One region of the Herminiimonas glaciei genome, then DNA from elsewhere that is predicted to be linked to it. Evidence: predicted binding sites of a transcription regulator. Region 1 holds the regulator's gene; each other region holds the start of a gene.
What was found. The regulator LexA, encoded in region 1, represses DNA repair genes until DNA is damaged. The targets are predictions, from matches to a motif close to ACTGTATNNNNATACAGT.
Positions count from the first base shown of each region.

Region 2: a site for LexA is predicted at 4,708-4,725, ahead of ACFQPC_RS05275 (VRR-NUC domain-containing protein). Genes of this name have one in related genera too.
Region 3: a site for LexA is predicted at 3,436-3,453, ahead of ACFQPC_RS00320 (LexA family protein). Genes of this name have one in related genera too.

Region 1 is NZ_JBHTBU010000001.1:1,677,276-1,687,175, reverse strand. Features, by position in the region: gene ACFQPC_RS07575 (inositol monophosphatase family protein) at 1-116, opposite strand, end outside; gene ACFQPC_RS07570 (RNA methyltransferase) at 248-1,009, shown strand; gene lexA (transcriptional repressor LexA) at 1,020-1,679, opposite strand; gene rpsF (30S ribosomal protein S6) at 1,951-2,319, shown strand; gene priB (primosomal replication protein N) at 2,347-2,640, shown strand; gene rpsR (30S ribosomal protein S18) at 2,656-2,940, shown strand; gene rplI (50S ribosomal protein L9) at 2,967-3,419, shown strand; gene ACFQPC_RS07540 (replicative DNA helicase) at 3,531-4,916, shown strand; gene ACFQPC_RS07535 (DUF47 domain-containing protein) at 5,023-5,649, shown strand; gene ACFQPC_RS07530 (inorganic phosphate transporter) at 5,779-6,786, shown strand; gene ACFQPC_RS07525 (PhoH family protein) at 6,854-8,533, opposite strand; gene ACFQPC_RS07520 (peroxiredoxin) at 8,748-9,242, opposite strand; gene ACFQPC_RS07515 (Mth938-like domain-containing protein) at 9,516-9,884, opposite strand.
Region 2 is NZ_JBHTBU010000001.1:1,198,355-1,208,254, reverse strand. Features, by position in the region: gene mqo (malate dehydrogenase (quinone)) at 1-1,056, shown strand, start outside; gene tam (trans-aconitate 2-methyltransferase) at 1,145-1,918, shown strand; gene ACFQPC_RS05300 (DUF1304 domain-containing protein) at 1,965-2,321, shown strand; gene ACFQPC_RS05295 (GNAT family N-acetyltransferase) at 2,336-2,911, opposite strand; gene ACFQPC_RS05290 (tetratricopeptide repeat protein) at 2,928-3,239, opposite strand; gene ACFQPC_RS05285 (DUF2165 family protein) at 3,255-3,740, opposite strand; gene ACFQPC_RS05280 (hemerythrin domain-containing protein) at 3,980-4,504, opposite strand; gene ACFQPC_RS05275 (VRR-NUC domain-containing protein) at 4,790-6,439, shown strand; gene ACFQPC_RS05270 (ATP-dependent DNA helicase) at 6,436-8,703, shown strand; gene ACFQPC_RS05265 (hypothetical protein) at 8,804-9,172, shown strand; gene ACFQPC_RS05260 (PaaI family thioesterase) at 9,179-9,658, opposite strand.
Region 3 is NZ_JBHTBU010000001.1:66,253-76,152, forward strand. Features, by position in the region: gene ACFQPC_RS00300 (hypothetical protein) at 1-389, opposite strand, end outside; gene ACFQPC_RS00305 (type ISP restriction/modification enzyme) at 488-682, opposite strand; gene ACFQPC_RS00310 (hypothetical protein) at 778-1,758, shown strand; gene ACFQPC_RS00315 (hypothetical protein) at 1,855-3,198, opposite strand; gene ACFQPC_RS00320 (LexA family protein) at 3,464-3,919, shown strand; gene ACFQPC_RS00325 (Y-family DNA polymerase) at 3,906-5,189, shown strand; gene ACFQPC_RS00330 (SOS response-associated peptidase) at 5,198-5,914, opposite strand; partial or broken gene ACFQPC_RS00335 (DUF6988 family protein) at 6,007-6,171, shown strand; gene ACFQPC_RS00340 (DUF4287 domain-containing protein) at 7,217-7,354, shown strand; gene chrA (chromate efflux transporter) at 7,507-8,730, shown strand; gene ACFQPC_RS00350 (VIT1/CCC1 transporter family protein) at 8,973-9,668, shown strand; gene ACFQPC_RS00355 (cytochrome b) at 9,725-9,900, shown strand, end outside.

The DNA.
Region 1 (9,900 bases):
AAGTCGTTAGGCTTTTTTTCGGTGACCTTGATACGGTCCAGATCGAAGGACGCGCGATTGATAATGGCAGCGCCGCGGCGAGCAGCTTTGACCGCCGTATTAAGCATGGGATGCATAGAGTTTCCGTTAAAATGGCGGTCCTCACGCCGCAGGGCGAGCAGAACCACCTAAATTGAAATTAATGAGCGATGCGGTATAGAGTTGCCATTTCTGACATGAATCCTACCGCGCAATGCCGCTATTTTAAATGATGCAGCCACAAACCGACACGCCTCTTTTCAATCGACTTCGTTTTGTCCTGGTGGAAACCAGCCGTCCCGGCAATATCGGGGCGACGGCGCGCGCCATCAAAAACATGGGTTTTACCGAACTGGTACTGGTGAATCCGCGCTTCCCGGATGCGGCGCTGCAAGAGGAAGCGGTGGCCTTTGCCAGTGGCGCGCAGGATATCCTGCAGTCGGCCCGCATCGTCAGTTCGATAGAGGAGGCACTGCTCGATTGCAACTTCGCAGCAGCAGTGACGGCCCGCCTGCGCGAATTCTCCCCACCGGTGATTTCGCCACGTGCATTGGCGACGCGTCTGGTGGAGGAGAGCGGTTTGCGCGCAGCAGTGGTGTTTGGCAACGAACGTTTCGGCTTGCCGAATGAAATCGTCGAAAAGTGCAATGTGCTGATCAATATCCCGGCGAATCCGGACTATTCATCGCTGAACCTGGCGCAAGCGGTACAGGTATTGGCTTATGAAGCGCGCATGGCGGCGGTAGGGGAAACGCGTGCCGTCACCGATATTGGCTTCCAGGGGGAGGCGGCGAGCATGGCGCAGATCGATGGCATGTATGCGCATCTGGAGCAGGCGCTGGTGGCAATCGACTTCCTCGATGCGAATAATCCGAAGAAGCTGATGCCACGTTTGAAGCGCCTGTTTTCCCGTACCCAGCTGGAAACGGAAGAGGTCAATATCCTGCGTGGCATCGCCAAGCAGATACTGGAGCAGAAGAACAAGGACTAAGGCGCTAGCCTCAGTTCCAGGTACGCATCAGGCCGACCGCCAGGCCTTCCAGCGCAAACTCATCGTGTGCGAGGTCGACCCGTATCGGTTCGAAGTCCGGGTTCTCCGGCAGCAATTCAATCAATGAGCCGGATTTCTTGTAGCGCTTGACCGTGACTTCTTCACCCAGGCGGGCGACTACGATCTGGCCGTTTTTCGCGGTATCGATTTTCTTGACTGCCAGCAGGTCACCGTCGAGGATGCCGGCGTCGCGCATCGACATGCCGCGCACTTTCAGCAGGAAATCGGGTTTGGCCGAGAACAGCGAACGATCCACATCGTAGGTCGCTTCTATATGTTCCTGCGCCAGGATAGGCGAGCCGGCGGCCACGCGACCGACCAGCGGCAGGCTGAGTTGCATCAGTGCCGGGTGTGGCAATGCCATCTGGCGGCCCGGGAAGCGTTCATCGCCATTGCCCATGTCACGCAGGCGGATGCCGCGCGAGGTGCCGGGCGAAATTTCGATCGCGCCCTTGCGTGCCAGTGCCTGCAAATGTTCTTCCGCCGCATTGGCCGAGCGGAAACCGAGTTCTGTTGCAATTTCGGCACGGGTCGGCGGGAAACCGGTATTTTCGATCGCATCGCGTATCAAATTCAGGATTTGTTCCTGGCGTGCTGTCAGTTTGATCATTGCCTTGGCCTGTTTTGTTGTGGTTCGTACATGTGACGACCGTAAACTGTTCGTATGAACAGTCTGTATTTTTATACAGTACATGCCTAAACGCAAGCTGATTTATGTGGTTTCGACAGAAATTGCCACGTATTCATGCGGTATTGCGCCGATAAATGCCTGAAAGCGTTGAGTTTTCCTGCTTCTGCGCGTATGATTGCGGGTTTTCCTCTTCCCACACTCGTCTTGACGCCGAGGTGGGCGATTTTCAATCCGTCCAAAAGGAGCTTACATGCGTCATTATGAAATCGTATTTATCGTTCATCCGGATCAAAGCGAGCAAGTGCCTGCAATGATCGAGCGCTACAAAGGTATCGTCACCGCACGCGGCGGCGTTATCCACCGTGTCGAAGACTGGGGCCGTCGTCAAATGGCGTACATGATCCAGAAATTGGCAAAAGCGCACTACGTCTGCCTGAACATCGAATGTGACGGCGAAACGCTGGCTGAAATCGAAACCGGCTTCAAATTCAACGATGCCGTTCTGCGTCATCTGACAGTGAAAATGAAGAAGGCTGAAACCGCACCATCGCCAATGATGAAGGCTGTGCAGAAGGAAGATGCTGCCAAGAGCCATCGCGCCGAGGCACCTGCTGCCTAATAGCCCTTTGACGTTACCAGACGGAGAGTGAATCAGCTTCAGTTTATTGCGACCATTGCCGAGCGTGAAATTTTGCGCTACACCCCGGCAGGCGTACCGATAGTGTCAGCAGTTTTGCTGCACAGTTCGCAACAAATAGAAGCAGGTGTTCCACGATTGGTTGAGTTTGAAATTGCCGCGATTGCCGCGGGTGAAATTTCAGGTCGATTCAATCAAGCCGAATTAGGCGGGACATATCAGTTCACTGGATTTCTGGCACGCAAGAGCCGTAACAGCAAAAGCCTTGTTTTCCATCTCACAGATTTCGAGAACCACATTTAGATACAGGAGCCCAAAATGGCATTCGGTAAAAAATTCGACAAGAACAAACTCAAAGAAAAACGCAAACAACAAAACCCTTTGTTCAAGCGTAAAAAATTCTGCCGCTTCACCGCTGCACACGTAGAACAAGTTGATTACAAAGACGTAGACACCTTGAAAGACTTCGTTCAGGAAAACGGCAAAATCATGCCAGCACGCCTGACCGGTACCAAGGCTATCTATCAACGTCAGGTTGATACAGCAATCAAACGCGCACGTTACCTCGCGCTGTTGCCGTACACCGATCTGCACAACGCGTAATTAACGACTTGATATAGGAGAAAAACATGCAAGTCATTCTGTTGGAAAAAGTCGTTAATCTCGGCAACCTCGGTGAAGTTGTAAAAGTCAAAGACGGTTACGCACGTAACTTCCTGATCCCACAACGTAAAGCACGCCGTGCTACCGCTGCTGCAGTCGCTGAATTCGAAGTCAAGCGCGCAGAACTGGAAAAAATCGCTGCAGACAAACTGGCAGCTTCGCAAGCTCAAGGCGAGAAATTGACCGGTCAAACCGTTCAAATCACGCAAAAATCGGGTGTTGACGGCCGTTTGTTCGGTTCCGTTACCAACTCCGATATCGCTGAAGCGTTGACGAAACAAGGCTTTGCAGTTGAAAAAGCCCAGGTTCGCCTGCCAACCGGTCCGTTGAAAGTTGCCGGCGATCACGTTGTTGCAGTTGCATTGCACACCGACGTAGTCGTGGAAGTAACGATCACCGTTATCGGCGATCACGCTTAAGTCGTATTAAAGTAACACGGGCACCAGTTGCCCAGAAAAAGCCGGGTTTTCCCGGCTTTTTTATTGCCTGATTTCTTAAAGGGAAGCCTCGCAACAGGTATAATTCGCGCCATGAACACCCGTGCCGATCCGCAATTAGAGTCCCTTCGCGTTCCCCCGCATTCGATAGAAGCAGAGCAATCCGTCCTTGGCGGCTTGCTGCTCGACAATGCGGCCTGGGATCGTATTGCCGATTTCGTCAATCACGACGATTTCTATCGCTACGACCACCGGATCATCTTCCAGCACATCGTCAAGCTGATCAATAACGCGCGTCCGGCAGACGTCATCACCGTCTTTGAAGCGCTGACCAATAGCGGCAAGGCCGAAGAAGTGGGCGGCGTCGCCTACCTCAACGCATTGGCGCAAAACACACCTTCCGCTGCCAATATTCGCCGCTACGCCGAAATCGTGCGTGATCGCGGCGTACTGCGCAAACTGATTACCGTCTCGGACGAGATTTCCGGCAATGCCTTCAATCCGCAAGGCAAGGAAGTCAAACAGATGCTGGATGAAGCTGAATCCAAGATCTTTGCGATCGCGGAAGAGGGCGCGCGTGGCGCGCAAGGCTTCCAGGAAATCCAGCCCTTGCTGACGCAAGTGGTCGAACGTATCGATGAACTGTATAACCGCGACAGCACCAGCGATATTACCGGTGTGCCGACCGGCTTTGCCGACCTGGATCGTATGACTTCAGGCTTGCAGCCGGGTGACCTGATTATCGTCGCCGGCCGTCCATCGATGGGTAAAACCGCGTTCTCGATCAATATCGGTGAAACCGTGGCGATTGAAAGCGGTTTGCCGGTCGCGGTCTTTTCGATGGAGATGGGCGGCGCCCAGCTGGCGATGCGTATGCTGGGTTCGGTCGGTCGTCTCGATCAGCATCGCCTGCGTACCGGTCGCCTGGCCGATGAGGATTGGCCGCGCCTGACGCATGCGATCCAGAAAATGAACGATGCACAGTTGTACATCGATGAAACCCCGGCGCTGAACTCGATCGAGTTGCGCGCCCGTTCGCGTCGCCTGTCGCGTCAATGCGGCAAGCTGGGCCTGATCATCATCGATTACCTGCAACTGATGTCGGCCAATTCCGCCGGTGAAAACCGCGCCACCGAGATTTCGGAAATCTCGCGTAGCCTGAAAGGTCTGGCCAAGGAATTGAATTGCCCGGTGATTGCACTCTCGCAGCTGAACCGCTCGCTGGAACAACGCCCGAACAAACGTCCCGTCATGTCCGATCTGCGCGAATCCGGCGCGATTGAGCAGGATGCCGACGTGATCCTGTTTATTTATCGCGACGAAGTCTATAACCCCGATTCGCCGGATAAAGGTACTGCCGAGATCATTATTGGTAAGCAGCGTAACGGCCCGATTGGTGCGGTACGCCTGACCTTCCTGGGTCAGTACACCAAGTTCGAAAATTACACCGGCTCAGCCGCCCTGTATCAAGGGGATTGATGTCTTTTAGTGTCAGTTTGCCTGTTCTTGTTTTTTAGAATTCCGGTGAAGGCCCGGCCTTTGCCACTACAGTATTTCAACATTTTAATATTCAAAGAGAGTAATCATGTTTGGACGACTTCTGCCGAAAGAAGGTAAATTTTTCGACCTCTTCAATGAGCACGCTGAATTTTGCGTAAAGGGTGCACGCGAAATGGTCGCGCTGATGACCAATTTTGACGACCTGGAAATCCGCGTACACGCCATTGAAGGCATCGAAAAACAGGCAGACAAGGTGACCCATGCAACGCTGGATGCGCTGCATAAAACCTTCATCACGCCGCTGGATCGTGATGACATCCATCAACTGATTACCCGTATGGACGACATCCTCGACTTGCTCGAAGATGCCGCACAAACCATCTCCCTGTACGACATCAAGGCGATCACGCCTGAAGCCAAACGCCTGGCCGAGCTGTGCCTGGCCTGTACCGAAAAGGTCAAGGCTGCGGTCGGACTCTTGCACAATATGGATAACTCGCGCGAGATCCTCTCGATCTGCCAGGAAATCGATCGTCTGGAATCGGATGCCGACCATGTAATGCGCGCGGCGATGTCCAAGCTGTTCCGTGAAGAGCCGGATGTCCGTAACCTGATCAAACTCAAAGCCATTTATGAATTGCTGGAAACCGTGACGGATCGTTGCGAGGACGTAGCCAATATCATCGAAGGCATCATTGTCGAGAACGCTTGATTCATTGAGCGTATCGTTGGTGCGCCTTGCCATTATCTTTTAAATGATGTGCAGGGCTGTCTTGTAAGTTTCGCGGTTACTGACGTAGTTGTCGGTGACATACGCAGATTGAACAAAGAATAAATATCCATGCAAACTCTCCACATGAGCCTTTATGTCCTGGCCTTTTTGATCATATTGGCTTTGATATTCGATTTCATGAATGGCTTTCATGACGCGGCAAATGCAATTGCGACGGTTGTATCAACCGGCGTATTGAAGCCGCAAACCGCCGTGATGATGGCAGCATTTTTCAACTTCATCGCAATCGGCGTTTTCCACCTTAAAGTGGCAATGACGATAGGTACAGGCACGATTGATCCCATAGTGATTGATCACTACGTTGTATTTGGCGCATTGGTGGGTGCGATTGTCTGGAATGTGGTGACTTGGTATTTCGGTTTGCCGTCGTCCTCATCGCATGCATTGATCGGTGGCCTGGTTGGCGCAGCAGTGGCCAAGGCCGGTACCGACGCACTGATCGCTTCCGGCTTGATTAAAATCATCGCCTTCATCGTATTGTCACCTTTGCTCGGCTTCCTGTTTGGTTCCTTGATGATGGTGTTGGTGTCGTGGCTGTTCGTCAGGTCGACACCGCGCAATGTCGATCGTTGGTTTAGAAGATTGCAATTATTTTCTGCGGCAATGTACAGCCTGGGTCATGGCGGTAACGATGCGCAGAAGACCATGGGGATTATCTGGATGCTGTTGATCGCTGCTGGTGTATCAACCGCTGCCGATCCGCTGCCATGGTGGGTCATCATCAGCTGCTACACTGCGATCAGCCTTGGTACTTTGTTCGGTGGCTGGCGTATTGTCAAAACGATGGGGCAGAAAATCACCAAGCTGAAACCGGTTGGTGGCTTCTGTGCCGAAACCGGTGGTGCTATTACCTTATTCCTGGCAACAGCTTTGGGCGTGCCCGTATCGACCACGCATACCATTACCGGTGCAATTGTAGGCGTTGGTGCTTCGCGCAAAATGTCGGCAGTCCGTTGGGGTGTGGCAGGTAATATTGTCTGGGCGTGGATCTTCACGATTCCTGCTGCGGCGTTTATGGCAGCGATTGCATGGTGGTTGGGGACGATGATTTTGTAATCATTCCCGCGCATAAAAAAAGCCTGCTGATTCAGCAGGCTTTTTTGTTTCTGACGGGGCAGAGTTACTACAATACTTCGCTCGCGTGATCCGCCAACCGTGAACGCTCACCACGCGCCAGGGTGACATGACCACTATGGCCCCAACCCTTGAAGCGATCGACCACATAGGTCAGGCCGCTCGAACCTTCGGTCAGGTAAGGCGTATCGATTTGCGCGATGTTACCGAGGCAAATGATCTTGGTGCCCGGACCTGCACGGGTGACCAGGGTTTTCATTTGTTTCGGTGTCAGGTTTTGCGCTTCATCGATGATGAGGAATTTGTTGACGAAGGTCCGGCCGCGCATGAAGTTGAGCGACTTGATCTTGATGCGTGAGCGGATCAGGTCTTGCGTTGCAGCGCGACCCCATTCGCCGGCATCGTTGTCGGACTTGTTCAGCACTTCCAGGTTATCGTCGAAGGCACCCATCCAAGGCGACATCTTTTCTTCCTCGGTACCAGGCAGGAAGCCGATGTCTTCACCGACCGGCACCGTGACGCGGGTCACGATGATTTCGCTGTAGAGCTTGGTTTCCAGTACCTGTGCCAGGCCGGCAGCAAGTGCCAGCAAGGTTTTACCGGTACCGGCCTGACCCAGCAGGGTGACGAAATCGCATTCCGGATCCATCAACAGGTTCAGCGCAAAGTTTTGTTCACGGTTGCGGGCAGTGACGCCCCATACGCTGTTCTTGGTGTGTGCATAGTCACGCAAGGTCTGGATGACCGCCGTCTTGCCGTTGATTTGTCGTACCTGGCCGTAGAACGACGCTTCGCCGTTTTGCGGTTCCATGTAGACAAACTGGTTCACCAGCATCGAAGGGACGACCGGGCCGCTCAGGCGGTAGAAGGTGTAGCCGGTGCCGTGCTTGTTTTCCTGCCAGGATTCCATGCCTTTCGCATGCTTGATCCAGAAGTCGTCCGGCAATTGCATGATGCCGGAATACAGCAGGTCGGTATCTTCCAGTACGTGGTCATTGAGGTACTCTTCCGCCGGCAAGCCCATTGCACGCGCCTTGATGCGCATATTGATATCTTTCGATACCAATACGATGGCACGGCCCGGATATTGGGCTTCCAGTGCGCGTACCACGCCGAGGATCTGGTTGTCGGCTTTGCCCATGGGCAGGCCTTCCGGCAGCGTGACGTTTTGCAGCTTGGTCTGGAAGAACAAACGACCCTTGGCATCCTTGTTGCCCAGCTTGGACAGCGGGATGCCTTCGTCTATTGCATTTTCTTCGACACCGCTTACCAGCGCATCCAGCGAGCGCGATACCTGGCGTGCGCTGCGCGCAACTTCGGACATGCCTTTCTTGTGATCGTCGAGTTCTTCCAGCGTCATCATCGGCAGATAGACGTCGTGTTCCTCGAAGCGGAACAGCGAAGTCGGATCGTGCATCAGGACATTGGTGTCGAGCACAAACAGTTTGGTGACGCCGGACTTGTCAGTCGGGCGGCGGGCGCCGGATTTTGGTGCCAGCGCGACGGTTTGTGCAGAGGATGCGGCGCGCGGTTTGGTGGCGGGCGTCTTGTCGGCGATCTTGGCGCGGACAGGGGCCGGGGCTGGGGCGACTGGAGTTGCTACTGCAGTTTTGCGTGCTACCGGTTCAATCAGGGTCAGCGATTTGACAATCTTGTCCTTATCCGCCTTCGGATAATCTTGCGGTGACAGCAATGCGGCAGGCTTGGTCGGTAATTTAGGCAGGGGCATCAGGACCTCGATCTAGAAAGTTTGAGAACATTTACAACAGGTGCTAACGGTGATGCAGACGCGAAAAATCGTTGTAGGACAGCAAAAGAAAATGCCGACGGGAGGAGGGTGTGCAAATCAAAAAGTAAAAAAGCCGTTTGGGAAGGCTCATGGCCTAATCCGCAAACGGCTTTCTTAGAGAAAAATTCTTTTGAATTCAATGGGTTTTGCAAACCTAAGCAAGAGCCTTCACAAACTCCAGTACTTCATCGATGTGTCCAGGCACTTTCACTCCACGCCATTCTTTCACCAATTTACCTGACTCGTCAATAATAAAAGTAGAGCGTTCGATACCGCGTACTTTCTTGCCATACATATTTTTCATCTTCATGACATCGAACATGGTGCACAGCGTTTCGTCCGGGTCGGAGATCAGTTCGAAAGGCAGGTCCAGTTTGGCCTTGAAACCTTCGTGCGAACGCAGGCTGTCGCGGCTGACGCCGAAAATTTCTGCATTGGCTTGCCGGAACTGCGCATGCAGGTCACGGAAATGGATGCCTTCGGTGGTGCAGCCGGGCGTGTTGTCCTTCGGATAGAAATAAAGGACGATCTTTTTCCCTTTGTAATCAGCGAGTTGAAAGGTTTGCTCGCCAGTCATGGGCGCGGAAAAGTCCGGTACGATTTTATTCAGTGCAGAAGGGCGTTCTGCTACGGGAGTGCCTTGATCCATTTATCTCACTTTCTCTGCCGATAGTGCGGCGCTGCCGGCGCAGCGGCTGATGGTCGATCGATTTGCTACCAGTTCGGCGTACGCGAGGATAAACAATACGGCCGAGCTTGAAGATGGGGGCGAGTTTTTATCCTTCAAGCAACGAAATTAATTTATTTCGCAACTTTTAACGCCGCTTGCAGACGAGCAGGGAGCTATTGAAAAGACAATAATTTTTTAACTTGGTTCAGCTGCAGGCAAGCATCAGCTTAGCCTGCGCAGCTTGCTACTGGCTTACAGGATCAGTGCCAGTGCTACCTTGCGGCCTTCGGCCATGAGGATGTTGTAGGTGCGGCAGGCGGCCTGGTTATCCATGCATTCGACGCCGATGCGGCGTGAGGTGAGCGAGGCAGTCAGGCGCGGGTGCACGAAGCGCTGGGTAGCGCCGGTGCCGAGGATCACGACATCCGGCTCTATCGCATTGATTTGCTCGAAATTCTCCGCTGTCAGTGCATCGAAGGACGTCACTGGCCATGGTGCCGGCTTGATTTCCGGTAAAACGACCAGGCTGTAATCAAATGGAATCAAATTGATTTCAATGCCATTTTCATCATAGGCGGTGACGGTCTGGTATTGCTGGGTAGCGGTGCTGTGTAGCTTCATGGCTGTAGCTGTCGGA
Region 2 (9,900 bases), 480 kb from region 1:
GCAACCTGGACACCTATCGGTACCGACGTCAACTTTGGCGAAATCACCCGTCAATTCGTCGCCAACCTGCAAACCAAGCCGAATTTCTCGCTCAAGCTTTCCAGCGAAGTGCAAGACATCAAACGCAATGCGGATGGCACATGGCGCATAGGGTACAAGAACCTGAAGGATGGCACTAAAACCGAAACCGATGCCAAGTTCGTCTTCATCGGTGCCGGTGGTGGCGCCTTGCACCTGCTGCAAAAATCCGGCATCCCGGAAGCCAATGAGTATGCAGGCTTCCCGGTCGGCGGCTCTTTCCTCGTAACAGAGAACCCGGCGATTGCAGAACGCCACCTGGCCAAAGCCTATGGTAAAGCCTCGGTCGGTGCGCCACCGATGTCGGTGCCACATCTGGATACCCGTGTGCTGGATGGCAAGCGCGTGATCCTGTTTGGACCATTCGCGACGTTCTCCACCAAGTTCCTGAAGGAAGGTTCCTACTTTGACCTGATCACCAGCACGACGACGCACAATGTCTGGCCTATGGTCAAAGTCGGTGTGGCTGAGTACCCGTTGGTTGAATACCTGGCCGGTCAGTTAATGTTGTCGGATGATGATCGCCTGAAAGCATTGCAGGAATATTTCCCGAATGCGAAGAAAGAAGACTGGCGTTTGTGGCAAGCCGGTCAACGCGTGCAAATCATCAAGCGTGACGCTGACAAGGGCGGTGTACTGAAACTCGGTACCGAAGTCGTCGCATCAAAAGACGGCAGCATAGCCGGCTTGCTGGGTGCTTCGCCAGGTGCATCGACCGCCGCACCTATCATGCTGGACGTACTGAAAAAAGTGTTCAAGGATAAAGTCGCTTCGCCGGCATGGCAAAGCAAAATCCGCCAAATCGTTCCCAGTTACGGTACCAAGCTGAATGATTCGCCGGACAAGGTTTATCAGGAATGGCTGAGCACCGGCCAGATCCTGCAACTGACACCGCCGCCAGCGATTGATCGCACGGTGGTGCCACAAGCGGCTCCTGCGCCACAACCAAAACGTGAAGCGGCTGATTTGGCGTTGTGATGCAAAGATAAACAGGTAAGCAGTCTCCCGGGCGAAATGTGTGTATGCATATTTCGCCCGATTTATTTGTACGAAAGGTAGGCGCTATATGAATTGGGCCCAGCAATATGCAAAGCAGTACGCCACGTTTGAAGATGAACGGACCAGGCCGGTAAGGGATTTGCTCAACGCAATCCCGCGTGCCAGCGTTGGCACAGCGATCGATATCGGTTGCGGCCCGGGTAACTCGACTGAAGCACTGATTGCACGCTTTCCCGACGCGCGTGTTTCCGCCCTCGATAGTTCCGCCGATATGATCAATGCGGCACGCAAGCGTTTACCCGGTATAGCATTCACAACGATAGGCGCACAGGATTGGCAGCCGGAGGAAAAATTTGATTTGATCTTTGCCAATGCTTCCTTGCAATGGGTGCCCGACCATGCGACGCTGTATCCGCGCCTGGTCGATAATTTGTTGCCAGGTGGCGTACTTGCAGTACAGACGCCGGACAACCTGGACGAACCGGCGCATCAACTGATGCGCAAGATTGCAGCAGAGGGAGCATGGGCAGCCAAGCTGGCCGGCATATCCCGCTCACCGCGCAATAATGCAAACTGGTATCAGGAATTATTACGACCGCTGTGCAAGAGTGTCGATATCTGGCGCACCACCTACTACCACGCCTTGCCGGGCGGGGCGGCGGATGTCGTCGAATGGTTCAAAGGCAGCGGGCTGCGGCCTTATCTCGCACCTTTGGATGAAGCAGAGCAAAAAGACTACCTTAAGCGTTATGAGGAAGCCTTGCGCGATGCTTATCCGGCCTTGAAGGACGGCACGGTGCTATTGCCGTTTCCGCGTTTGTTCATCGTTGCAACGCGCTAGACCTTGGTCCTGCCCATTAGCTGACACTGTCATAGGAGACAAGAATATGTACACGATAGCGGTCATCGCAACAGGACTCGTAGCTGTCCTGCATCTCTACATCTTGTACCTGGAAATGTTTTTGTGGGACACGCCCAAGGGCAGGAAGGCATTTGGCCTGACGCCCGAATTTTCAGCAGACTCCAAAGTACTGGCAGCGAACCAGGGGCTGTACAACGGCTTTCTCGCAGCCGGTTTGATCTGGGGTATCTGGCTCGGCGCGGCAGGTGACCCGATCAAGATATTCTTCCTCTGCTGTGTCGTGGCGGCCGGTATCTTTGGTGCCATTACTGCAAACAGGAAGATACTGTTTGTGCAGGCGCTTCCGGGCATCATCGCTTTGGCGCTATTGTCCCTGGCATAGAACTAAAACGGATTTTAATCGCGTTGCAGGTCGCGCGTGAAATACAAGGCTGCTTCATGCGGATGCACCTGCGCCGGATCGTATAAACCGGTATTGATGCCGCACAGGCGGAAGCCTTGTTTCAGATAGAAATGAATCGCCGGCACATTGGTGTTTTGTGTTTCCAGTTGCAGGCAACGAGCAGGGGTTTTGCGGGCAAAAGCATCGATCAATCCAAGCAGTGCCCGACCTATGCCTTTTTGCTTATATGCCGGCGTGACAAAGATACCGCTAATCAGCAGGCTGTGATTCCACTCTTGGTATTCAACCGTCGCCAGGCCTGCCAACTTGCCATCGCTATCTTCCGCCACCCAGGAAGCATCAGCATCGGCCACGTCTTCAGCGATATCATCCATCGGATAGCATTTAAGAAAAGGCTCTGGCAGCACAATCTGCTGCAAGGAAAATGCCATGCCATCTTGCGCCACTTCATAGATAACCGGGCTGCTATACGACGCATCAAAGTCCTTCAGGCGCGCACCATCTTGCGGCCACTGCAAGGGACGCAATGTGATACCAGAATCCGGACTGATTGACAGGGTGTCTTGCATAATTTTGAATCCGGTTTCACTTCAACTTATGCAGGCGTTTAACGAAGACAGTCATTTCTTTCACCGCCTGCAGGTCACCTTGCTCTTGCGCGACTTTCAAGCCGCTATTCCAGGCCAGCTCCGCTTCGTCGAGGCGTTCCAGCTTGCGTAGCGCGACGCCCAACAACTTCCATGCTGCTGAGTAGCCCGGGTTTTGCTGCGTTGCCTGTTGCAGGTGGATGACTGCGCTTTCCGCATCATCTTCCTGCAGGCAGGCATTGCCGAGACCGAAACGGAGCAGGGCGTTGTCGCGGCCTTCGGCCAATAGTTTTTCCAGTCGTTCACGCATCGCTTTGTACTTTCCTTATGCCCACGGGAAGTTGAACAGGAAGAAGGCTGCCAACACCCAGAGTAGCAAACTGATGTGCGTCAGTTGCAGTTCCCCCTGGCGTATCCAATAGGCGAACCACAAACCGCCCAGGTGCATCGCAAAGATGAAGGCGGCAAAACTGCATAAGGCCAAGTTAAGCCACGGACGTGCGCCAGGCAGGCCGTCAGCGGCAAGCAATTCATAGCTGCCGATCCAGCCAGACACACTCGCGAGGATTTGGAGGGCCAGTACCAGCAGCATGGCCAGGCGGTGCAGGGTAACTGAATCGATTGCACGCGTTAGCAGCGGGATATCGATGCGCGGTTCTTGGCGGAACGGGGCCATGGCCATCGTGCCGCCGACGGCAGCGACCGAAGCATGAAATGCTTGCAGGTTATTGATGACCGCGATTGATAGCCAGATACTGAGGCCGGCAGCATGCACCGCCTGGAACAGCCAGATGGAATCGGCCGCGCTCATCGCGATGCGCCCGGAATGGCGGTGTTGGTGACAGGCATGAACATCTCCCAAGTATGGCGATAAATATCAAAGAAATTACTTGGATAATAAAGCCTGCCTGCTGTTTATACAAGGGAGGGACTGACCCTGCCGGCAAATCGAACATGAAAAAGCGATAGCGAGATCCGGCTGCGGCCAGCGTAAGCAGTACGCAGGCAGCAATGGATCTTCGCTATCGCCCGGGTGTATCCGTTTCAGCTTCAGTTCAGGCTGTTTTTTAATTCCTGCTTGCGGTCTTTCATGATCATGCCGAAGAAGTCCAGGTCCAGTTTCGATTTACGCGCTTTGGGGAACATTTCCGTTTCTTCTTCCTTCACGTGATGCTCGATGTATTCATTCAAGACTTTCACCTTGGCGTCATACAGCGGGTGGGTTCCGGCACTGTCGCGGATTTGTGCGATCAAGTCTTTACAGGTCGCGTGCTCGACCACGGCTTCATCCAGCATGTCCTTCATATCCTTTTCGCCCATCGCTTCCAGTAGCGCCGGGTAAAAGATTTCTTCTTCGATGTGCGTGTGGACGGTCAATTCATCGCAGATTTTCTGGGCGACGGCGACTTTGCCTTTTGTATCGTTCTTTTTGCTCAGTTTTTCATATTCCTTGAACAGCTTTTTGACTTGCTGGTGATCGTCGACCAAGAGGTCGACTGCATCCGGCAGGGCCTTGCTCACACCTTTGACGGCAGGACGTGCGGATGGGCTTGCTTGTTTGGATACCGTTTGCATAGGAACTCCTCGGAAAATGATACGGTGAATAGTCATCCGATCCATATAGTCAGATCGATAACTGAATATAGACCCCAACGCTGGTGGGGACTATCAGACAGCGGCTTCAACGGGCGTAGGACTAAGGGAGCTGTTTCCGTACGGCAGCAGGCGTTAACAGGAGTTGGCAGCCGGGCATTGTGATTTTCCACACGCTTCAATATACTGTGTTTATATCCAGTGCAAGGCATGAGGCGCTTTGCCGCTGCCAGCCACAGCCTATCGAAAAGTTGTCCCGCTTTGTCCATGCTTCCAACGCTTCCTGATCCTTACTATTACTTGGAAAATTTCCAGCGTGTCCTTGACTGGATAGGGCAGCGCTACAGCGATTTGCTATCGGATGAAGAACGCGGCTTCATCGAACAGTTTCCCCGCCTGCCGCAAGCCTCGCGTGCCTTGCTGGTACGCATGGTGATGCGCAAAGGGGAGGTATTCCGCTCCGGCAAACTGGTCTACGCCGAGATCGCTTGTCCGGATGCCGCAGCCCGGCCTTTACTCGAACTGGATTGGCTCTGGCATAACCCGCCCTTGAGTATCGCGCAGTTATTTGCCTTATTGCGTAAAGCCGAACTGCTACGAGCATTCCGCATTACCGGCGCCGGCAGCTTGAATCGCAAGAGTGATTTGCAGGCAGAGCTGGAGCACACCTTTCCCGAAGTCCGGCCACTGAATCAGTGGGCGCCGGATATTACAGAATCCATTTATGAAGTGCGGGTTGCAGCGCTGTGCGAACGTTTGCGCCTGATGTTCTTCGGTAACCTGTACCAGGACTGGTCTGAGTTCGTGTTGTCGGATCTCGGCATCTACCGCTATGAACAGGTCGAGTTTTCGGAATCATCGCGCGGCTTTCGTAGCCGTCAGGATATAGACGACTACCTGCACCTGCAGCGCTGCCGGGTACGCTTTGATGAAGGCAACTATCTGGATGAGATCGTGCCGGATATCCCGAGGACGCCTTATGCCAACCTTTGGCTGGAAGGACGTCGCAATAAATTGCTGTTCCGCTTCGCGCAGGAATATGAACGCTGCCAGGAGCTGGACTCTGCACTGGAACTCTATCGTCAGTGCAGCTATGCCGGTGCGCGTTCAAGGACGATACGCGTACTGGAAAAGAATGATGCGGTAGGGGAAGCACTGGAATTGGCGGAAGCTGCGCTGAGCCAACCGGAAAGCGAGGCCGAACATCAGGCCGTGCTGCGCATGTTGCCGCGTTTGCGCCGCAAGCTCGGACACGCCAAACTCGCGCCTGGTAAAGCTCCCGTGATCGAAGCTGAAGACTTGACCCTGCCATACCCGGCAGTGGCAATCTCGGTTGAGCAAGCAGTACAGGAACATCTTTCCAGCACGGATGCGCCAGTGTTTTACGTCGAAAATACGCTGATCAATTCATTGTTTGGCTTGCTGTGCTGGCCGGCGGTTTTTGCTGCTTTGCCGGGTGCATTTTTCCATCCTTTCCATCAAGGGCCGGTGGATTTACATAGTGCTGACTTTGTGCACAAGAGACAGGAAATTTTCGATCAATGCCTGGCCCGACTGGATGATGGCAGCTATCGGCAAACCATAGCCGACACCTTTGCGGCGAAAGAGGGCATCCAGTCACCTTTCGTTTTCTGGGGCACGATCAATGAAGACTTGCTGAAGCTGGCTTTGCATTGCATCCCTGCCGCACATTTAAAGAAATACTTTGCCCGCATCTTGCGCGATATTCCTGCGAATCGCTCCGGCTTGCCTGACCTCATCCAATTCTGGCCGCAGGAACAACGATACCGGATGCTGGAGGTGAAAGGGCCGGGTGACCGTTTGCAGGATAATCAGGTCCGCTGGCTCAATTACTGCATCGAACACCAAATGCCGGTCGCGGTGACCTATGTCCAGTGGTTGGAGCAGGCGGCGTGAGCTATGTCGTTGCGGTCCGCACTTTGTGCGAATTCACCGCCAAGATAGGTGACCTGGACTTGCGCTTTACGCCGGCCCCGACTGCACAACAAGGTATCGCTGGCCACGGCACCGTGGTATCCCGGAGGGGCAAATATTACGAAGCCGAAGTCGCATTGAGCGGCCTCTATAAACAATTGCGTGTACGCGGTCGCGCCGATGGTTATGACCCCGGCTACAATCGCGTCGAAGAAATCAAGACTTACCGCGGTGACTTGCATGCGATGCCGGACAACCATCGCCACCTGCATTGGTCGCAGGTAAAGGTCTACGCATGGCTGTTGTGCCAGTCACGCGGCTTGAAGGAGATGAACGTTGCTTTGGTCTACTTCGATATCGGCACGCAAAAGGAAACAATGCTGTCCGAGAAGTACTCGGCGCAAACATTGGAGCTGCACTTTGACCAATTGTGCGAACGTTTCATCGTCTGGGCCGAGCAAGAAGCGGCGCACCGATTGACGCGTGACAAGGCGTTGACCGAACTAAGGTTTCCGCACGCCGAGTTCCGCCCCGGCCAGCGTCATCTGGCTGAATCCGTTTATAAGGCAGTCTTGTCCGGCCGTCATTTGATGGCGCAGGCACCGACCGGCATCGGCAAAACGGTTGCGACCATCTTCCCCTTGTTGAAAGCCAGCCCCGGACAAAAGATAGACAAGATATTCTTCCTCGCCGCCAAGACCCCGGGTCGCAGCCTGGCGCTCGATTCGATAGATTTGATCCGGGCGGGCAGGGAAGAGGGTGCCCCGCTGCTGCCAATACGTGTACTGGAACTGGTAGCACGTGATAAAGCGTGTGAGCATCCGGACAAGGCCTGCCATGGCGAATCCTGTCCATTGGCAAAAGGCTTTTATGATCGCGTCGCGGCGGCGCGCCAGGCGGCAGTACAGGCAGTCGTGCTGGACCAACAATCCTTGCGCGCGATTGCACTCGCACACCAGGTTTGTCCTTATTACCTGAGCCAGGAATTGGTGCGCTGGAGCGATGTGGTGGTCGGCGACTACAACTACTACTTCGACATCAGCGCCATGCTCTATGGTTTGACAGCTGAAAACGAATGGCGGGCCGCAGTGCTGGTGGATGAGGCACACAATATGGTCGAACGTGCGCGCAAGATGTATTCGGCCGAACTGGACCAAGGCAGCTTCCGCTACGCACGCAAGTCAGCTCCGAAAGCGCTGAAAACCGTATTGGATCGGGTGAATCGGCAATGGAATGAGCTGTATCGAAACCAGGAGGCCGCCTACCAGGTCTATCATTCGATTGCGGAGAAGTTCCTGTTTGCCTTGCAACAGGCCGGTACCGATATCACCGATTTGATGACGGAAGAACCGGAAAGCATCAGTCCCGAGCTGCAGCGCTTTTACTTCGATGCGATGCAATTCTCCAAACTGGCCGAAGTATTCGGCGAGCATTCGATGTTTGATATCACGCGTGACACGCAAGCCGGCAACCGCGTACAGGCCACGCTATGCATACGCAATATCGTCCCGGCACCTTTCCTCAAGCAACGTTTTGCCATTGCGCATTCGGCGACACTGTTTTCCGCCACGCTGGGGCCGCATCATTTCTATTCCGACATGCTGGGACTGCCGGACGACACGGCGTGGATAGATGTAGAGTCGCCATTCATGGCACAGCAGCTGTCGGTACGCATAGCACGCACCATCTCGACCCGCTACCAGCACAGGTCGCACTCGCTGGCACCCATCGCAAAATTGATCGCTACGCAGTACGGCAATGTTCCCGGCAATTACCTGGCTTTCTTCAGCAGTTTTGATTACCTGAAGCAGGTGGTCGATTTATTTGCCGGACAATATCCGGACATCACCATCTGGCAGCAATCACGCGGCATGGGTGAAAGTGAAAAGCAGGACTTCCTTGCGCGTTTCACTGATGGCGGGCAAGGCATAGGGTTTGCCGTGCTCGGTGGTGCGTTTGCTGAAGGTGTGGACTTGCCCGGCGAACGCTTGATAGGCGCATTCGTCGCCACGCTCGGCCTGCCGCAAATGAATCCCATCAATGAAGAAATGCGTCTGCGTATGGATGCGATTTTTGGCAAAGGCTATGACTACACCTACCTTTATCCAGGTTTGCAAAAAGTGGTGCAGGCGGCGGGCAGGGTGATACGCACGCAAGAAGACCAGGGCTTCATTCATCTGATCGATGATCGTTTTGGGCGGACGGATGTGATGGAGTTGTTGCCTGCATGGTGGCGGGTGCAGTAGGGACAGTTGCATGCAACTGAACTAATCCCATAGCTATGGGATATCAAAATGTATCTATCTGCTCTGTAATGGCGCATCTCATCGTCATTGCAGGGCGCTCATGACTTTCTTCTTCTTGCAACTGCTTTTACTCCCGCTCTACCTGTTTGCTCCGCCATTCATATTACTAAACTGGCATGCGCGCTTATCCTGGCCGACACGTTATGGCTTGGCGATCGCCCCGGTGGCTATTACATATATGGGATGGCAATTTGGTGGCTGGGCTTTTAATTATTTTGAATGTGGCGGCAACTTTAAAATGATAGGTGACTGCCTGCGCTGGGGTTATGACTTCACATCCATCATAGAGTTTTTCCTGTTTTTGATGATCCCTTGCATGGCGCTGGCGCTACCCATGTCCTTATTGCTGCTTTTGGGGACCTTATATCAGCATGCAACCAGTCTCTATGCGAAAAAGTGGGGCAGATGACACTTGTTATCGTCCTTGTGCTCGCTCACCGCGCAGGGTCATGACAGAACTGATCACCGTCGCCGCTGCCTTGCCATCATCGCGCACGATCTCGCAGGTGTAATGGGTGATGGTACGGCCGCTCTGTATCGGCTTCGCCGTAGCGCGAAGTTTAGTGGCCCACACCGGCCGGAAGAAATTGATTTTCAAATCGATGCTGGCGAATGATTCGCCTTCTGCCATCAAGGTTGAATGGGCAGTCCCGATCGCTGCATCGGCCAGTTCACACATCAAACCGCCGTGGATAGTTGCCTGCTGATTGCCATGCAAATCCGGCGATGCATCTATCTCCACAGTCGCCGTACCCATACCAACTTCAACGATGCGAATGCCCAAGGTCTGTGAAATCGGGGTGGGGTACTGCATGTGCGTGGTGTCGCCATCCTGCAGGGTGCCCGCAAGTGACTTTTGCAGGTATTCAAGGACGGGGAGTTTGTTGTTAGACATGATCGTAATATTTATCCGGGGAAATCCAATGCTGCCACATTTACTGCCTGATCTGATAGTTGCTTCAAGTGTCGCTTGCCTGGCCTAGCTACAGTATTGTTTCCGCAGGGAAATAATAACTCTGAATTTGGTAACGTTCGTTTCCTGTAAGCCTGTAAAAACTGTATCTTCCCGGCATCATATGCCAATTTTTCTGTGGAAATTTTACTTGCAGGAAATACAAATTCTGTAGACTTGGAAGC
Region 3 (9,900 bases), 1.6 Mb from region 1:
TGAAATTTTTGCACCAGAGCATGGTCTCCACCATCGCGTCCTAGGGAAACATAAATGCCATCACGTGCGCCCGTCTCAAAAAATTGCGTGTGTTTCAGCCAACCCATCTGAAGCAAAAATCTAATTTGATAGTCGCGAATCTGAACGGTGAATATTGCATACCCCCTACTATTTGGTGTCGTAAAAGCGCTTACACGAAATCCAATCCGTTCCGTCTGGTTTTGCATCACTTTCCATAAACCTTCAGGCATGTCCCCACACAGCGCCCAACCATTTCTAATTTCACTGGGTATTTGTGTTACCCCCGTTGCCTCCGTTACTTCCTCTGGCGACATTAAACGCGCTAGATAAATGCCTGAATTCCCTGACCTATTTTTTGCTGATTGCATATTTCCTCTTTGTAGACCCTTGAAATGAGTCTCAAAGTTGTATAGCTACAGGATAAAAATCATCAGATAGAAGAAATCGTATAAACCAGAAAGCTATATCAATTGCACGAGTTGAAATTTTGTTCGGAAAGTAGGGATGTGCTTGAAGGTGATTCGGGGATAACAGTCGCTGGGTACATGGCTACTGTTTCATAGTTCAAGTGTAGTTCGGCTAATGAACGACCGGCTTTGCTGAATGCCCAGAAACCCTCTGCTGATTTTACGCATGGAATACGCGGCACTACTTTAGACAAGTTAAGCGTGCGGGACTTTGGATTTCATATCCAAGACATGCCTTCTACCGTGTTTCCGGATGTGAGTTTGAGAAGAGGCGCTACATCTCGAACAAATGCATAATCTTCCCTTTGAAATAATTTTAATCAGAAAAATGTTGGAAATCCAAAAGAGCGCATTCTCAAGTAACAATTTATGCATCAATGATGAAGCCGCTGCATTAGGACGTGAATACGCTGCTGCTAATTTGCGGCAGGATATGCGTGCGCCAGCGGCATTCATTGACGCGTACAAAAGCTACAGTGGCTCGAAGATAGCGATTCATGATTACTTCGAAAAGAAGCGGTTTGGCCTTCGTTTGAATGCTATCAAACGAGGTTATTTGGTAGATAGTGCAGTAACGAGCCAGGTACTGCGTACCATAACGGGTGACTATTGCCTTGTTTCGTTGAAACCGTTTTCATTCGCAGGCCAACATCCTACAAACGCTTCTGTTGACCGGCTGATAAACGAGGGCACATATGCGGTTGCGAATCTTGCAATGTTCACGCAGCGGGTCAATCGTGCCAAGGGCACGTTGACGTTTGAGGAAATTATCAACATCGCACAGGCTGGTGAAAGTGTAGGTGGTCTTGATGCACAAGAATGGTTGCGGCTTGCTTCATTGATGTATGGAGCATGGGATGCCTACAATGGGGCAAACGACCCGTACTTAATTCCTTTGGCAACCTATCCTGGAAAACTGATGTTCACGAGCGAGTCACAGCTCGTGCAGCTTCTGTTACTTCGTGCATGCCTTGAAGATAATTGGCCGGACGGCTTGTCCATCTGGTGTGAAGTTTCTCATGATGCAGGTGAGTCACCAGAACAATTTGTGGAATTCATGGGGCGGCTACGTCAGGAGGTGCAGGCTGCCGAATATCCACCGACGGCCTGGTTGGCACCGGGAATATTTGAAGCGTTTGCTGCATGGTATGTGCCAAGCAGGCTTGCCATCAACCGAATGCTTGCAAAATATCACTCAAAGTACCAGAAGGGAGTCAGCGTTCCCGGTTTAATTGAACGCTGGAGCAAACCGTCTTCACAACAAATTTAAACGTTCTATTTGCTCCGGATATCAGGTAACAAGGTAACAAAGGTAACAGGTAAAAAAATGGCGCGGATTCCGAAGAACCCGCGCCGAACCAACTGCTTACGCAGCTAACAAATCTTCACCCTCATCATTTGCCGGCAAAAGGTCTGCCGGCACATCAAAAACCGTTACTTTCGCGGCGCCAAAACCTGCGCCTATTCGTTGGGTGCTTTCCTCACCACCAGGCAGACGTCGCAAAACGACTGCCCATCCTCCAGTAGACCATTTGGTTCCACTGAAAAGCCGACGAAGTTCTTGGTGCTCTGGGCTATTGGCGATAATGAAACGCCATTTGCCGTTTTGCTGCACCACACGCATGCCTAGTTGCGACAGTCGTGATGTGATTTCAAGATTACCCGTCGGGTCCTCACACACTTTTTCAATTGCTTGAGCAATCGACATTGGGCGTGTAACCAGATACTGCCCCTCTATCATTTTGAAGGGCATAACCTTGGACATCAACGAATCCAGGCATCGTTTTTCATCAGTCTCCGAATGGAGCTCAATGCGTGCTTTGATATTGAGCATTTCAACGAGCACATTTGCATCGTCAGCCGTTGCTGGCCGGTTTGACGCAAATGTCCAGTAAGACGCCAACAACGTGCCAACAGTATCGGCCATGCGACCGTCACCACCAGCAGCCAGGATGCACTCGCGTACAACCTTTTCTGATGCCTGAAACATATTCCAGCGTGAAACAAAAAGACGCGCAAGACGAGGGCCGATTTCTCTAGCCTCGCTTTCGTTCAGTTGTGGAGCATCACCCTTGCGAGACAATGCCTCCAGAACAACCCAGCGGGTGAGGTCCGCGGGTTGCATCTTTCCCGGACTAATGCCTGCCGCCAGAAACGGCGAATAAAATGCATAGCTTTTGGCAGCTCCATTTTGGGTGCCGCGAACAATACCTTCATCGCCTTCCTGCAAGCTATAAGACATCCGGGCAATTTCCAGGGTGTCTTGCGCATGGCGCCTGGACGGGTCTGCTTCAAACTCGTCCAAGATTACTGCACGTGAAGTGCCACCAAGCGCTTGATAAAATGCTGCCATTGTTTGTGGCCCTGTGCATGAAAAAGCCATGGGACCCAGCAGCCATTTCGCCATTTCTAAAACGGTCGATTTTCCGATACCTGCACCGCCCGTTAAGAGCATGTGTGGGCGTCGGCGAAATACAACCGCCATCGTGGCCACCCCAATCCATCCAAGCAATAATTCCGCCCCTAGCTCTTGGCGCCAATTGATACCGCCAAATGCATTGAGCACTTTTTGGACATCGTCATTCGTGGCTTTAGGCGTTGTCATATCAAATCCAACACTTCCGCTAGCCGAATAAATTCGACCATCGTGAATGCCGTGTTCGAGAATGTCGCCTTCGGCAGTCCACAACTGCTTGCTATTAATCAGCAATTTCCCGCTTTTATTGAGCCAAACGCCGGCCTTACGTTCGTAAGTGTGGGAACAACTTGAACCTGCTAACTCGAGATACGTAAAATCAACGAGTTAAGTAGAGTTATCGGTAAAAGAACCAAATTTTGACAACCTTATTTTGCTAACCACACTCACTTAACAAGCTAAATTTGCTAACGTCAAAAGATGGCTAGAGGATTATTGCCGCTTTTCATTGTAAGAACCGTGGTTCATAATACTGTATATATTTACAGTTAAAAATGCTATGGAATCGCGTCCACCTTTACCACTCCCCATTAATTCGGTCACAGTTGCTTTATTCGACTATGCCGTGCAAGCCGGCTTCCCCAGTCCGGCTGCAGACCATGTGCAAAAGCGTATCGATTTAGCTGAATTGCTCATTATTAACCCCGATGCAACTTTTCATTTTCGCGTAGCAGGTGAGTCGATGCGCGGTGCCGGCATTTACGATGGTGATGTGATTCTTGTTGATAAATCCGTCGACCCAGCGCACGGGCTTATCGTCCTTGCTGCATTAGATGGGGAGTTCACGGTGAAGCGGCTTTTTAAGCGTGGGCGGGTCATTAAATTATTATCTGAAAATACTGACTTCCCACCGATTGAAATGCAGGATGGTCAGGAGCTACTTATTTGGGGCGTTGTTACCGCCAGTTTTCGTATTCACTTCAAGCCGTCAAAGAAGCGAAATGCAAAAGCATGAGAACAATATTGCGCTCATTGATGCCAATAATTTCTATTGCCGTTGCGAGCAGATATTCAGGCCCGACCTAGAGCGCGACCGCAAGGTCATTGTCGTGTTGTCAAATAACGATGGCTGCGTTGTGGCGCGCTCAGCGGAAGCAAAAGCGCTTGGCATCAAGATGGGTGTGCCTTGGTTCGAGTTGAAAAAATTAGCAGCAAAGCATGGCATCGTTGCCTTCTCATCAAATTACGCTTTGTACGCGGATATGAGCAACCGGCTCATGAGTATTTTGGGCGGCTATTCACCCATCCAAGAAATCTACTCCATTGATGAATGCTTTTTGGACCTAACAGGGTTTACTGATATCCGAGAACGGGCTTATTCAATGCGAGCCCGAGTCAACAAATGTACTGGTTTGGTCGTCTGTGTAGGCATCGGACCATCCAAGACGTTAGCCAAGCTCGCTAACAATGTCGCAAAGAAGCATCCCAAATCGAAAGGTGTTTTTAATTACAACATCCTTACCGCCGCTCAGCAGGAAAATGTGTTGTCGCATTTAGAGGTAGGTGACGTGTGGGGCATTGGTCGCAAGCTCTCTACAAAGCTACAGAGCATTGGTATTGATACCGTTCTTCAGCTACGCGATGCAGACACCGCATCAATGCGGGCCATGTTTGGTGTGGTGATGGAGAAAACGATTCGGGAATTGCGGGGTGAGCAATGCATAGAAATAGAAGAAGTCGGTAGCGCGAAACAGCAAATCGTCTCCAGCCGTTCTTTTGGACATCCTGTGGTTCTGATAGAAGATTTGGCTGACGCCATTACCCATTTTGTGACAAACGCTACCGGCAAATTGCGTGCGCAGAAGTCTATAGCGGGCCTTCTTCAGGTATTCATCTTGACCGACCGATTCAGAGAAGACCGTCCTCAATACAATCCAACCATCGCCATTCCACTGCCGGTCGCATCTGCAGACTCGATGAAAATCGCTGGGTATGCATCTGAGGGTTTGAAGAGTATTTTTAAAGAAGGCTACGAATACAAAAAAGCCGGCGTCATCTTGGGTGAGATAGGTCCTGACCATATTGTTCAGACCGACCTTTTTGCTTGCCAGGATGAGAGTGGCAATACCGAATTGATGGCGACAATGGATGCTATCAATGCCAAGTATGGTCGTGGCATGCTGAAAATATCAAACGATGGTGCGCGTCGTAGCTGGGGTATGCGAGCAGACAATAAAAGCCCGCATTACACAACGGATTGGAACGAGATTGCTATCTGCAAATAGCGAGCTGTTTAGAATAAGAATCTATCCTCAAACGCCTCTTCTGCATTCTGGACAGGTGTTTTCTTTGCGCGCGCGGCTTTTGGTGCGGCGACTGCGGTCAGTTTTTCAGCGTCGTACTGCTTAAAAAATTCAGGAGCGTTTTCAAGGGGGCTTTGCAGCCATGCATCGACTTCGTCAAAATCGAGCAAGACAATCATGCGCTTTTCATCGCCCGGCTTGTGAAAACGTCGCATAAGAGGGTGGTCATCTGCATTAATGGTTAGCATCGTAAAGCTAATCAGCGGCCTATCGTCGGGTCCTCCGTTAGGTCGCCATTCCCAAAGCCCTGCCACGCACAATGGCTTTCCATCTACATGTTCTATTTGCCAACGAACCGGCTTACCAGACTCGTAGTTTGGTTCAAAAAAATTATCGACAGGTATGGCACAAAATTGTTGTCGTTTCCAAGCCGAGCGGAATGATGGTTTGGTCGCGACCGTTTCTGTCCTAGCATTGTATGTTGAGCGTGCTAGCTTAAGGTCAGCCCATGGCGGAACAACTCCAAACATCCCATAGTCGAGTTGGCGCTCAAATCCTGAATCTTCCGGCAGTCCCTCGGCGTTCCGAATTAACGGTGCTAGATTGCCTGGGTAGCATTCGTACTTGAATGAAAACGGTTCGTTGACCGAAGTCACTAACAAAGCTTCAAGCCGTTCTGCTCTTGTAGGAGTGTAGTTTGCGCACATACTATTTAAGAGTCTTGTAATGTTTAATTGGTTCTTACCTAATGAGATTAATAACCACTATATAAAAAGAGTGACCAACGGGTAGGCAAGTCAAGCTGGTATATGAAGGAGTGCGTAATTCAAACGCGGTGGTTGCCATTGGCGCGCAGTTAGCTTCAATCTTGTCGGGCTATACAGAAAACATGCAACCGGTCCGACGCATGCATGAAGATTTTGCAGATTGCCTTCCAATATTGAATATTCAGGAGCTGAACTAACAGCTTCATCTACAACGCAGAAAAGTCTGCGGGTACTGGTTTAGATTTAAAGTATTAGTTACAAGAACAAACTAAATTAAGGTAATTTTTTACTTTTGTTATTTTTATAATTTAATGTCGAAATTGGGTCAGGTTTGAAACATGAAACTGAACAGAATTAGTCATTCTTGTTCTGTTTCTAGCTCACTGTGGCATTTTTGTTGCAAACTTGTTAAACATGGTTACGTCAGCTGTTCAGACGCTGGCATTACTTGATAGAAGTCATGCTAAGGCTTACGATAAATTGCACTTATTTCAAAAGTTACAGAGATTCAAAGCATTTGCGATAGTTAATCATTCGGAGGACTGAATGGCCCCGGCTTTAATAGACACATCTGAGCCTATAAAAATTATATTTTCAGATATTTATGCCAAGAGAACCTAGACCATAGGTTGGTGCGCGCTGAATCGGATGATTGAATAGGGATGATTCTATGGAAGGCGCAATGGTTGCTTAGGGCGGCGATTTCAATCGGTGAATGCAACACACTAAAGGTTATGCAGATTGGGGACGGGCCATGCGATTCAATGTGGTTTGCACTGACTACTTGCGACGTTGCATTGAAGGATTCCCTCTCCGCTGGTGTCCGGTTCGCATATTAACCCTTGGATTATGGAGTGCCGGCCTGTTTCGACCAGAAAACAATGCGAAACCATACGATAATTTGGGTCAATGACACTTGCCGTTTCATTCACATTTGCAAAACTTATGGAAACTTATGCTGGAAAACATAACTAATATTTTTCGGCATAAGTTAACATAAGTTAATATTAAGACAAGTAAATTCCTTATGTCCGCTTACGGGTGGAGGGCGACGTCTGCTACCGGCCAGAAGCGGACTTTAGTCTGACCAAAAACTTCGAATAAACTTGCAGCTTGGTGCTCATAACATTCAGACAATCCTCGCTAGCGCAGTAACCATAAAGGAGAGGCATGAACCATCAAGAAGCAGTTAATGGACCCGCTTCCTATTTCCCGTCTATCGAAAAGAAATAAGGTAAACCTATCGCACATTGCATGAATATACTGAATGAAGCAGGTCTGCTCAAGCACATGGAGCTTGTCAATTATCTTAAGTCTGAGTGTCAGCTGGGACATGGCCACGCCAATGCAATCGTAGCTTCGTTCATGGCGAGCAAATAATCTAACTTTGTTTGTGGCGGCTAACGCTGCACAAATCGCATGCCTTGGTTCATGTCAACAGGGGTCTTTATCGGCCCAAAGCGGACAATCATTATTCAACTTTGAAATGAAAATTAAAAATAGTATGTTGATAATTTTTTGCGAGACAGGGTATGACAGTATCAGCTAAGAATGAAGTTCCTGTCCGAGAAAGTACATGGGTGATATTTTGGGTATTTTTACGATTGGGATTGACTTCTTTCGGTGGTCCCATCGCACATCTCGGTTACTTCCGTGACGAATTTGTAGTAAGACGAAATTGGCTATCAGAATCTGCATATGCAGACCTTGTCGCGCTTTGTCAGTTTCTGCCGGGGCCAGCCTCTAGCCAAGTCGGATTTGCTTTAGGCGTATTGCGAGGCAATGGCCTATGTGGTGGTTTCGCTGCTTGGCTTGCATTCACTATGCCCTCTGCCTTGATATTGTTTTTTTTTGCTTTTGGCGCGATGTCATTCACTGGGCCAGTTGCGGAAGGTTTTCTTCATGGGCTAAAGTTAGTTGCAGTTGCCGTGGTGGCGCAGGCAATTTGGGGAATGGCACGAACGCTCACACCTGACCGCGAACGTGCTGCTATTGCTCTTGCTGCAATAGCTATCGTTATTCTTTTTGTCGGACCATATGGACAGATTGCTGCTATCTTGCTTGGCGCAGTTTCGGGTCTCTGGTTGTGCAGAGGACAAGCATCTTCTAATTGTAGAGATTTGCATTTCCCCGTTTCAAAACGGGGTGGCGTAGTGGCACTTGTTGTTTTCGTCCTCCTCCTCTTGCTGCTTCCCATTGCTGTCGCTGCTACGCAAAACCAGGGAGTAGCACTTTTCGATGCTTTTTATCGTTCGGGAGCGTTTGTATTTGGAGGTGGGCATGTCGTCTTGCCGCTGTTACAGGCAGAGGTGGTTGCACCAGGTTGGGTAACGAACGAGGCCTTCTTGGCTGGTTACGGTATAGCGCAGGCTGTACCTGGACCTCTATTTACATTTGCTGCCTATCTTGGGGCCCTAGTTGGACCGGCACCGAACGGTTTTGTTGGAGCAATAATTGCCTTAGTCGCATTACTATTGCCGGGAATTTTGTTGGTTTATGGTATGCTCCCATTTTGGAGCACATTGCGTACCCGTGCTATTGCTCGAGCTGCCATGAGCGGAGCGAACGCTGCTGTGGTTGGGATTCTTGCTGCAGCACTTAACAACCCTGTTTGGGTTAATGCTGTTTTATCGCCGCGAGATTTCGCATTGGCGATAGCGGGTTTTTTGTTCTTAACAGTGTGGAAAGTGCCACCATGGATTGTGGTTGGCTTTCTGGCATTAGCAGGCATTCTGAACGTGCTTTATTTCGGTTAAATAATGTCCACTTTTAGTCAAAAACACTTTCTCCTCTAACGGCCAATAGCGGTCCTTATCGAGAAAATATCTGGAATACGTGAGTAACTTGAGCTTCGAGCACAATCCAAGCGCTATCTTCTGTCGAAGTATTGATAGACGGCATTCAGCTTGTCCTGATTTAAATTTGTAAACTCCAAATCACAGGTTCAGATAGGCGTAGCATCATTGAAACATAACTATTACCGGATTAACGTTTTTCTATGCGAAATCGACATCTAGAGTTACACAAATTGGATAGTATTGGCTGGCTACGCGCGGCGGTATTAGGCGCTAATGATGGAATCGTATCAACGTCAAGCCTCGTTCTTGGTGTAGCTGCTGCGCATGCTACTCATCAAGCAATTCTAATTGCAGGTGTTGCAGGCTTGGTCGCTGGTGCGATGTCTATGGCCACGGGTGAATACGTCTCTGTTCAGTCCCAAGCTGACACTGAACAGGCAGCGCTTGAGAAAGAACGTGTCGAACTGCATGAAAATCCTCAAGGTGAGCACAAAGAGCTAACTGATATCTACGTCGCGCGGGGTTTGAACCAATCGCTGGCAAAGCAAGTGGCTGAGGGTCTTATGAGACATGATGCGTTAGCTGCGCACGCAAGAGATGAGCTTGGGCTAACCGATGCTATGAGCGCTAAGCCATTGCAAGCAGCCCTTGCCTCGGCCTTTAGCTTTGCTGTAGGCGCTGCTTTGCCAATGATGGTTGTCTTACTAGCTCCACACGAAAGCCTCATACTTTACACCGTGGTCGGTTCTTTAGTGTTTCTCGCTTTCTTAGGCGGGCTAGCTGCAAAGGTGGGAGGGGCGAGCATCAGGAAGGGCGTCGTGCGAGTCGTATTTTGGAGCGCGCTTTCGATGGCCGCTGCAACCGCAATAGGCTCAATGTTTGGAACGGCTGGATAACAACGTTTCCTGAACAATTTGTCGCATACGAGGTTTGAGTCATTAAGGAATTCAAGATGAGTACATACGGATTTAAATCAGCAACTGCAAGAGGTGAATGGAGATATTCAAAACCAGCCGTGTTATTACATTGGCTAATTGCAATCTTGATTGCAGCTCAGCTCGGTATCGGATGGTACATGATGGCTATCGAAGAACAGCCGGGGAGCATATGGTATTTCGATATCCACAA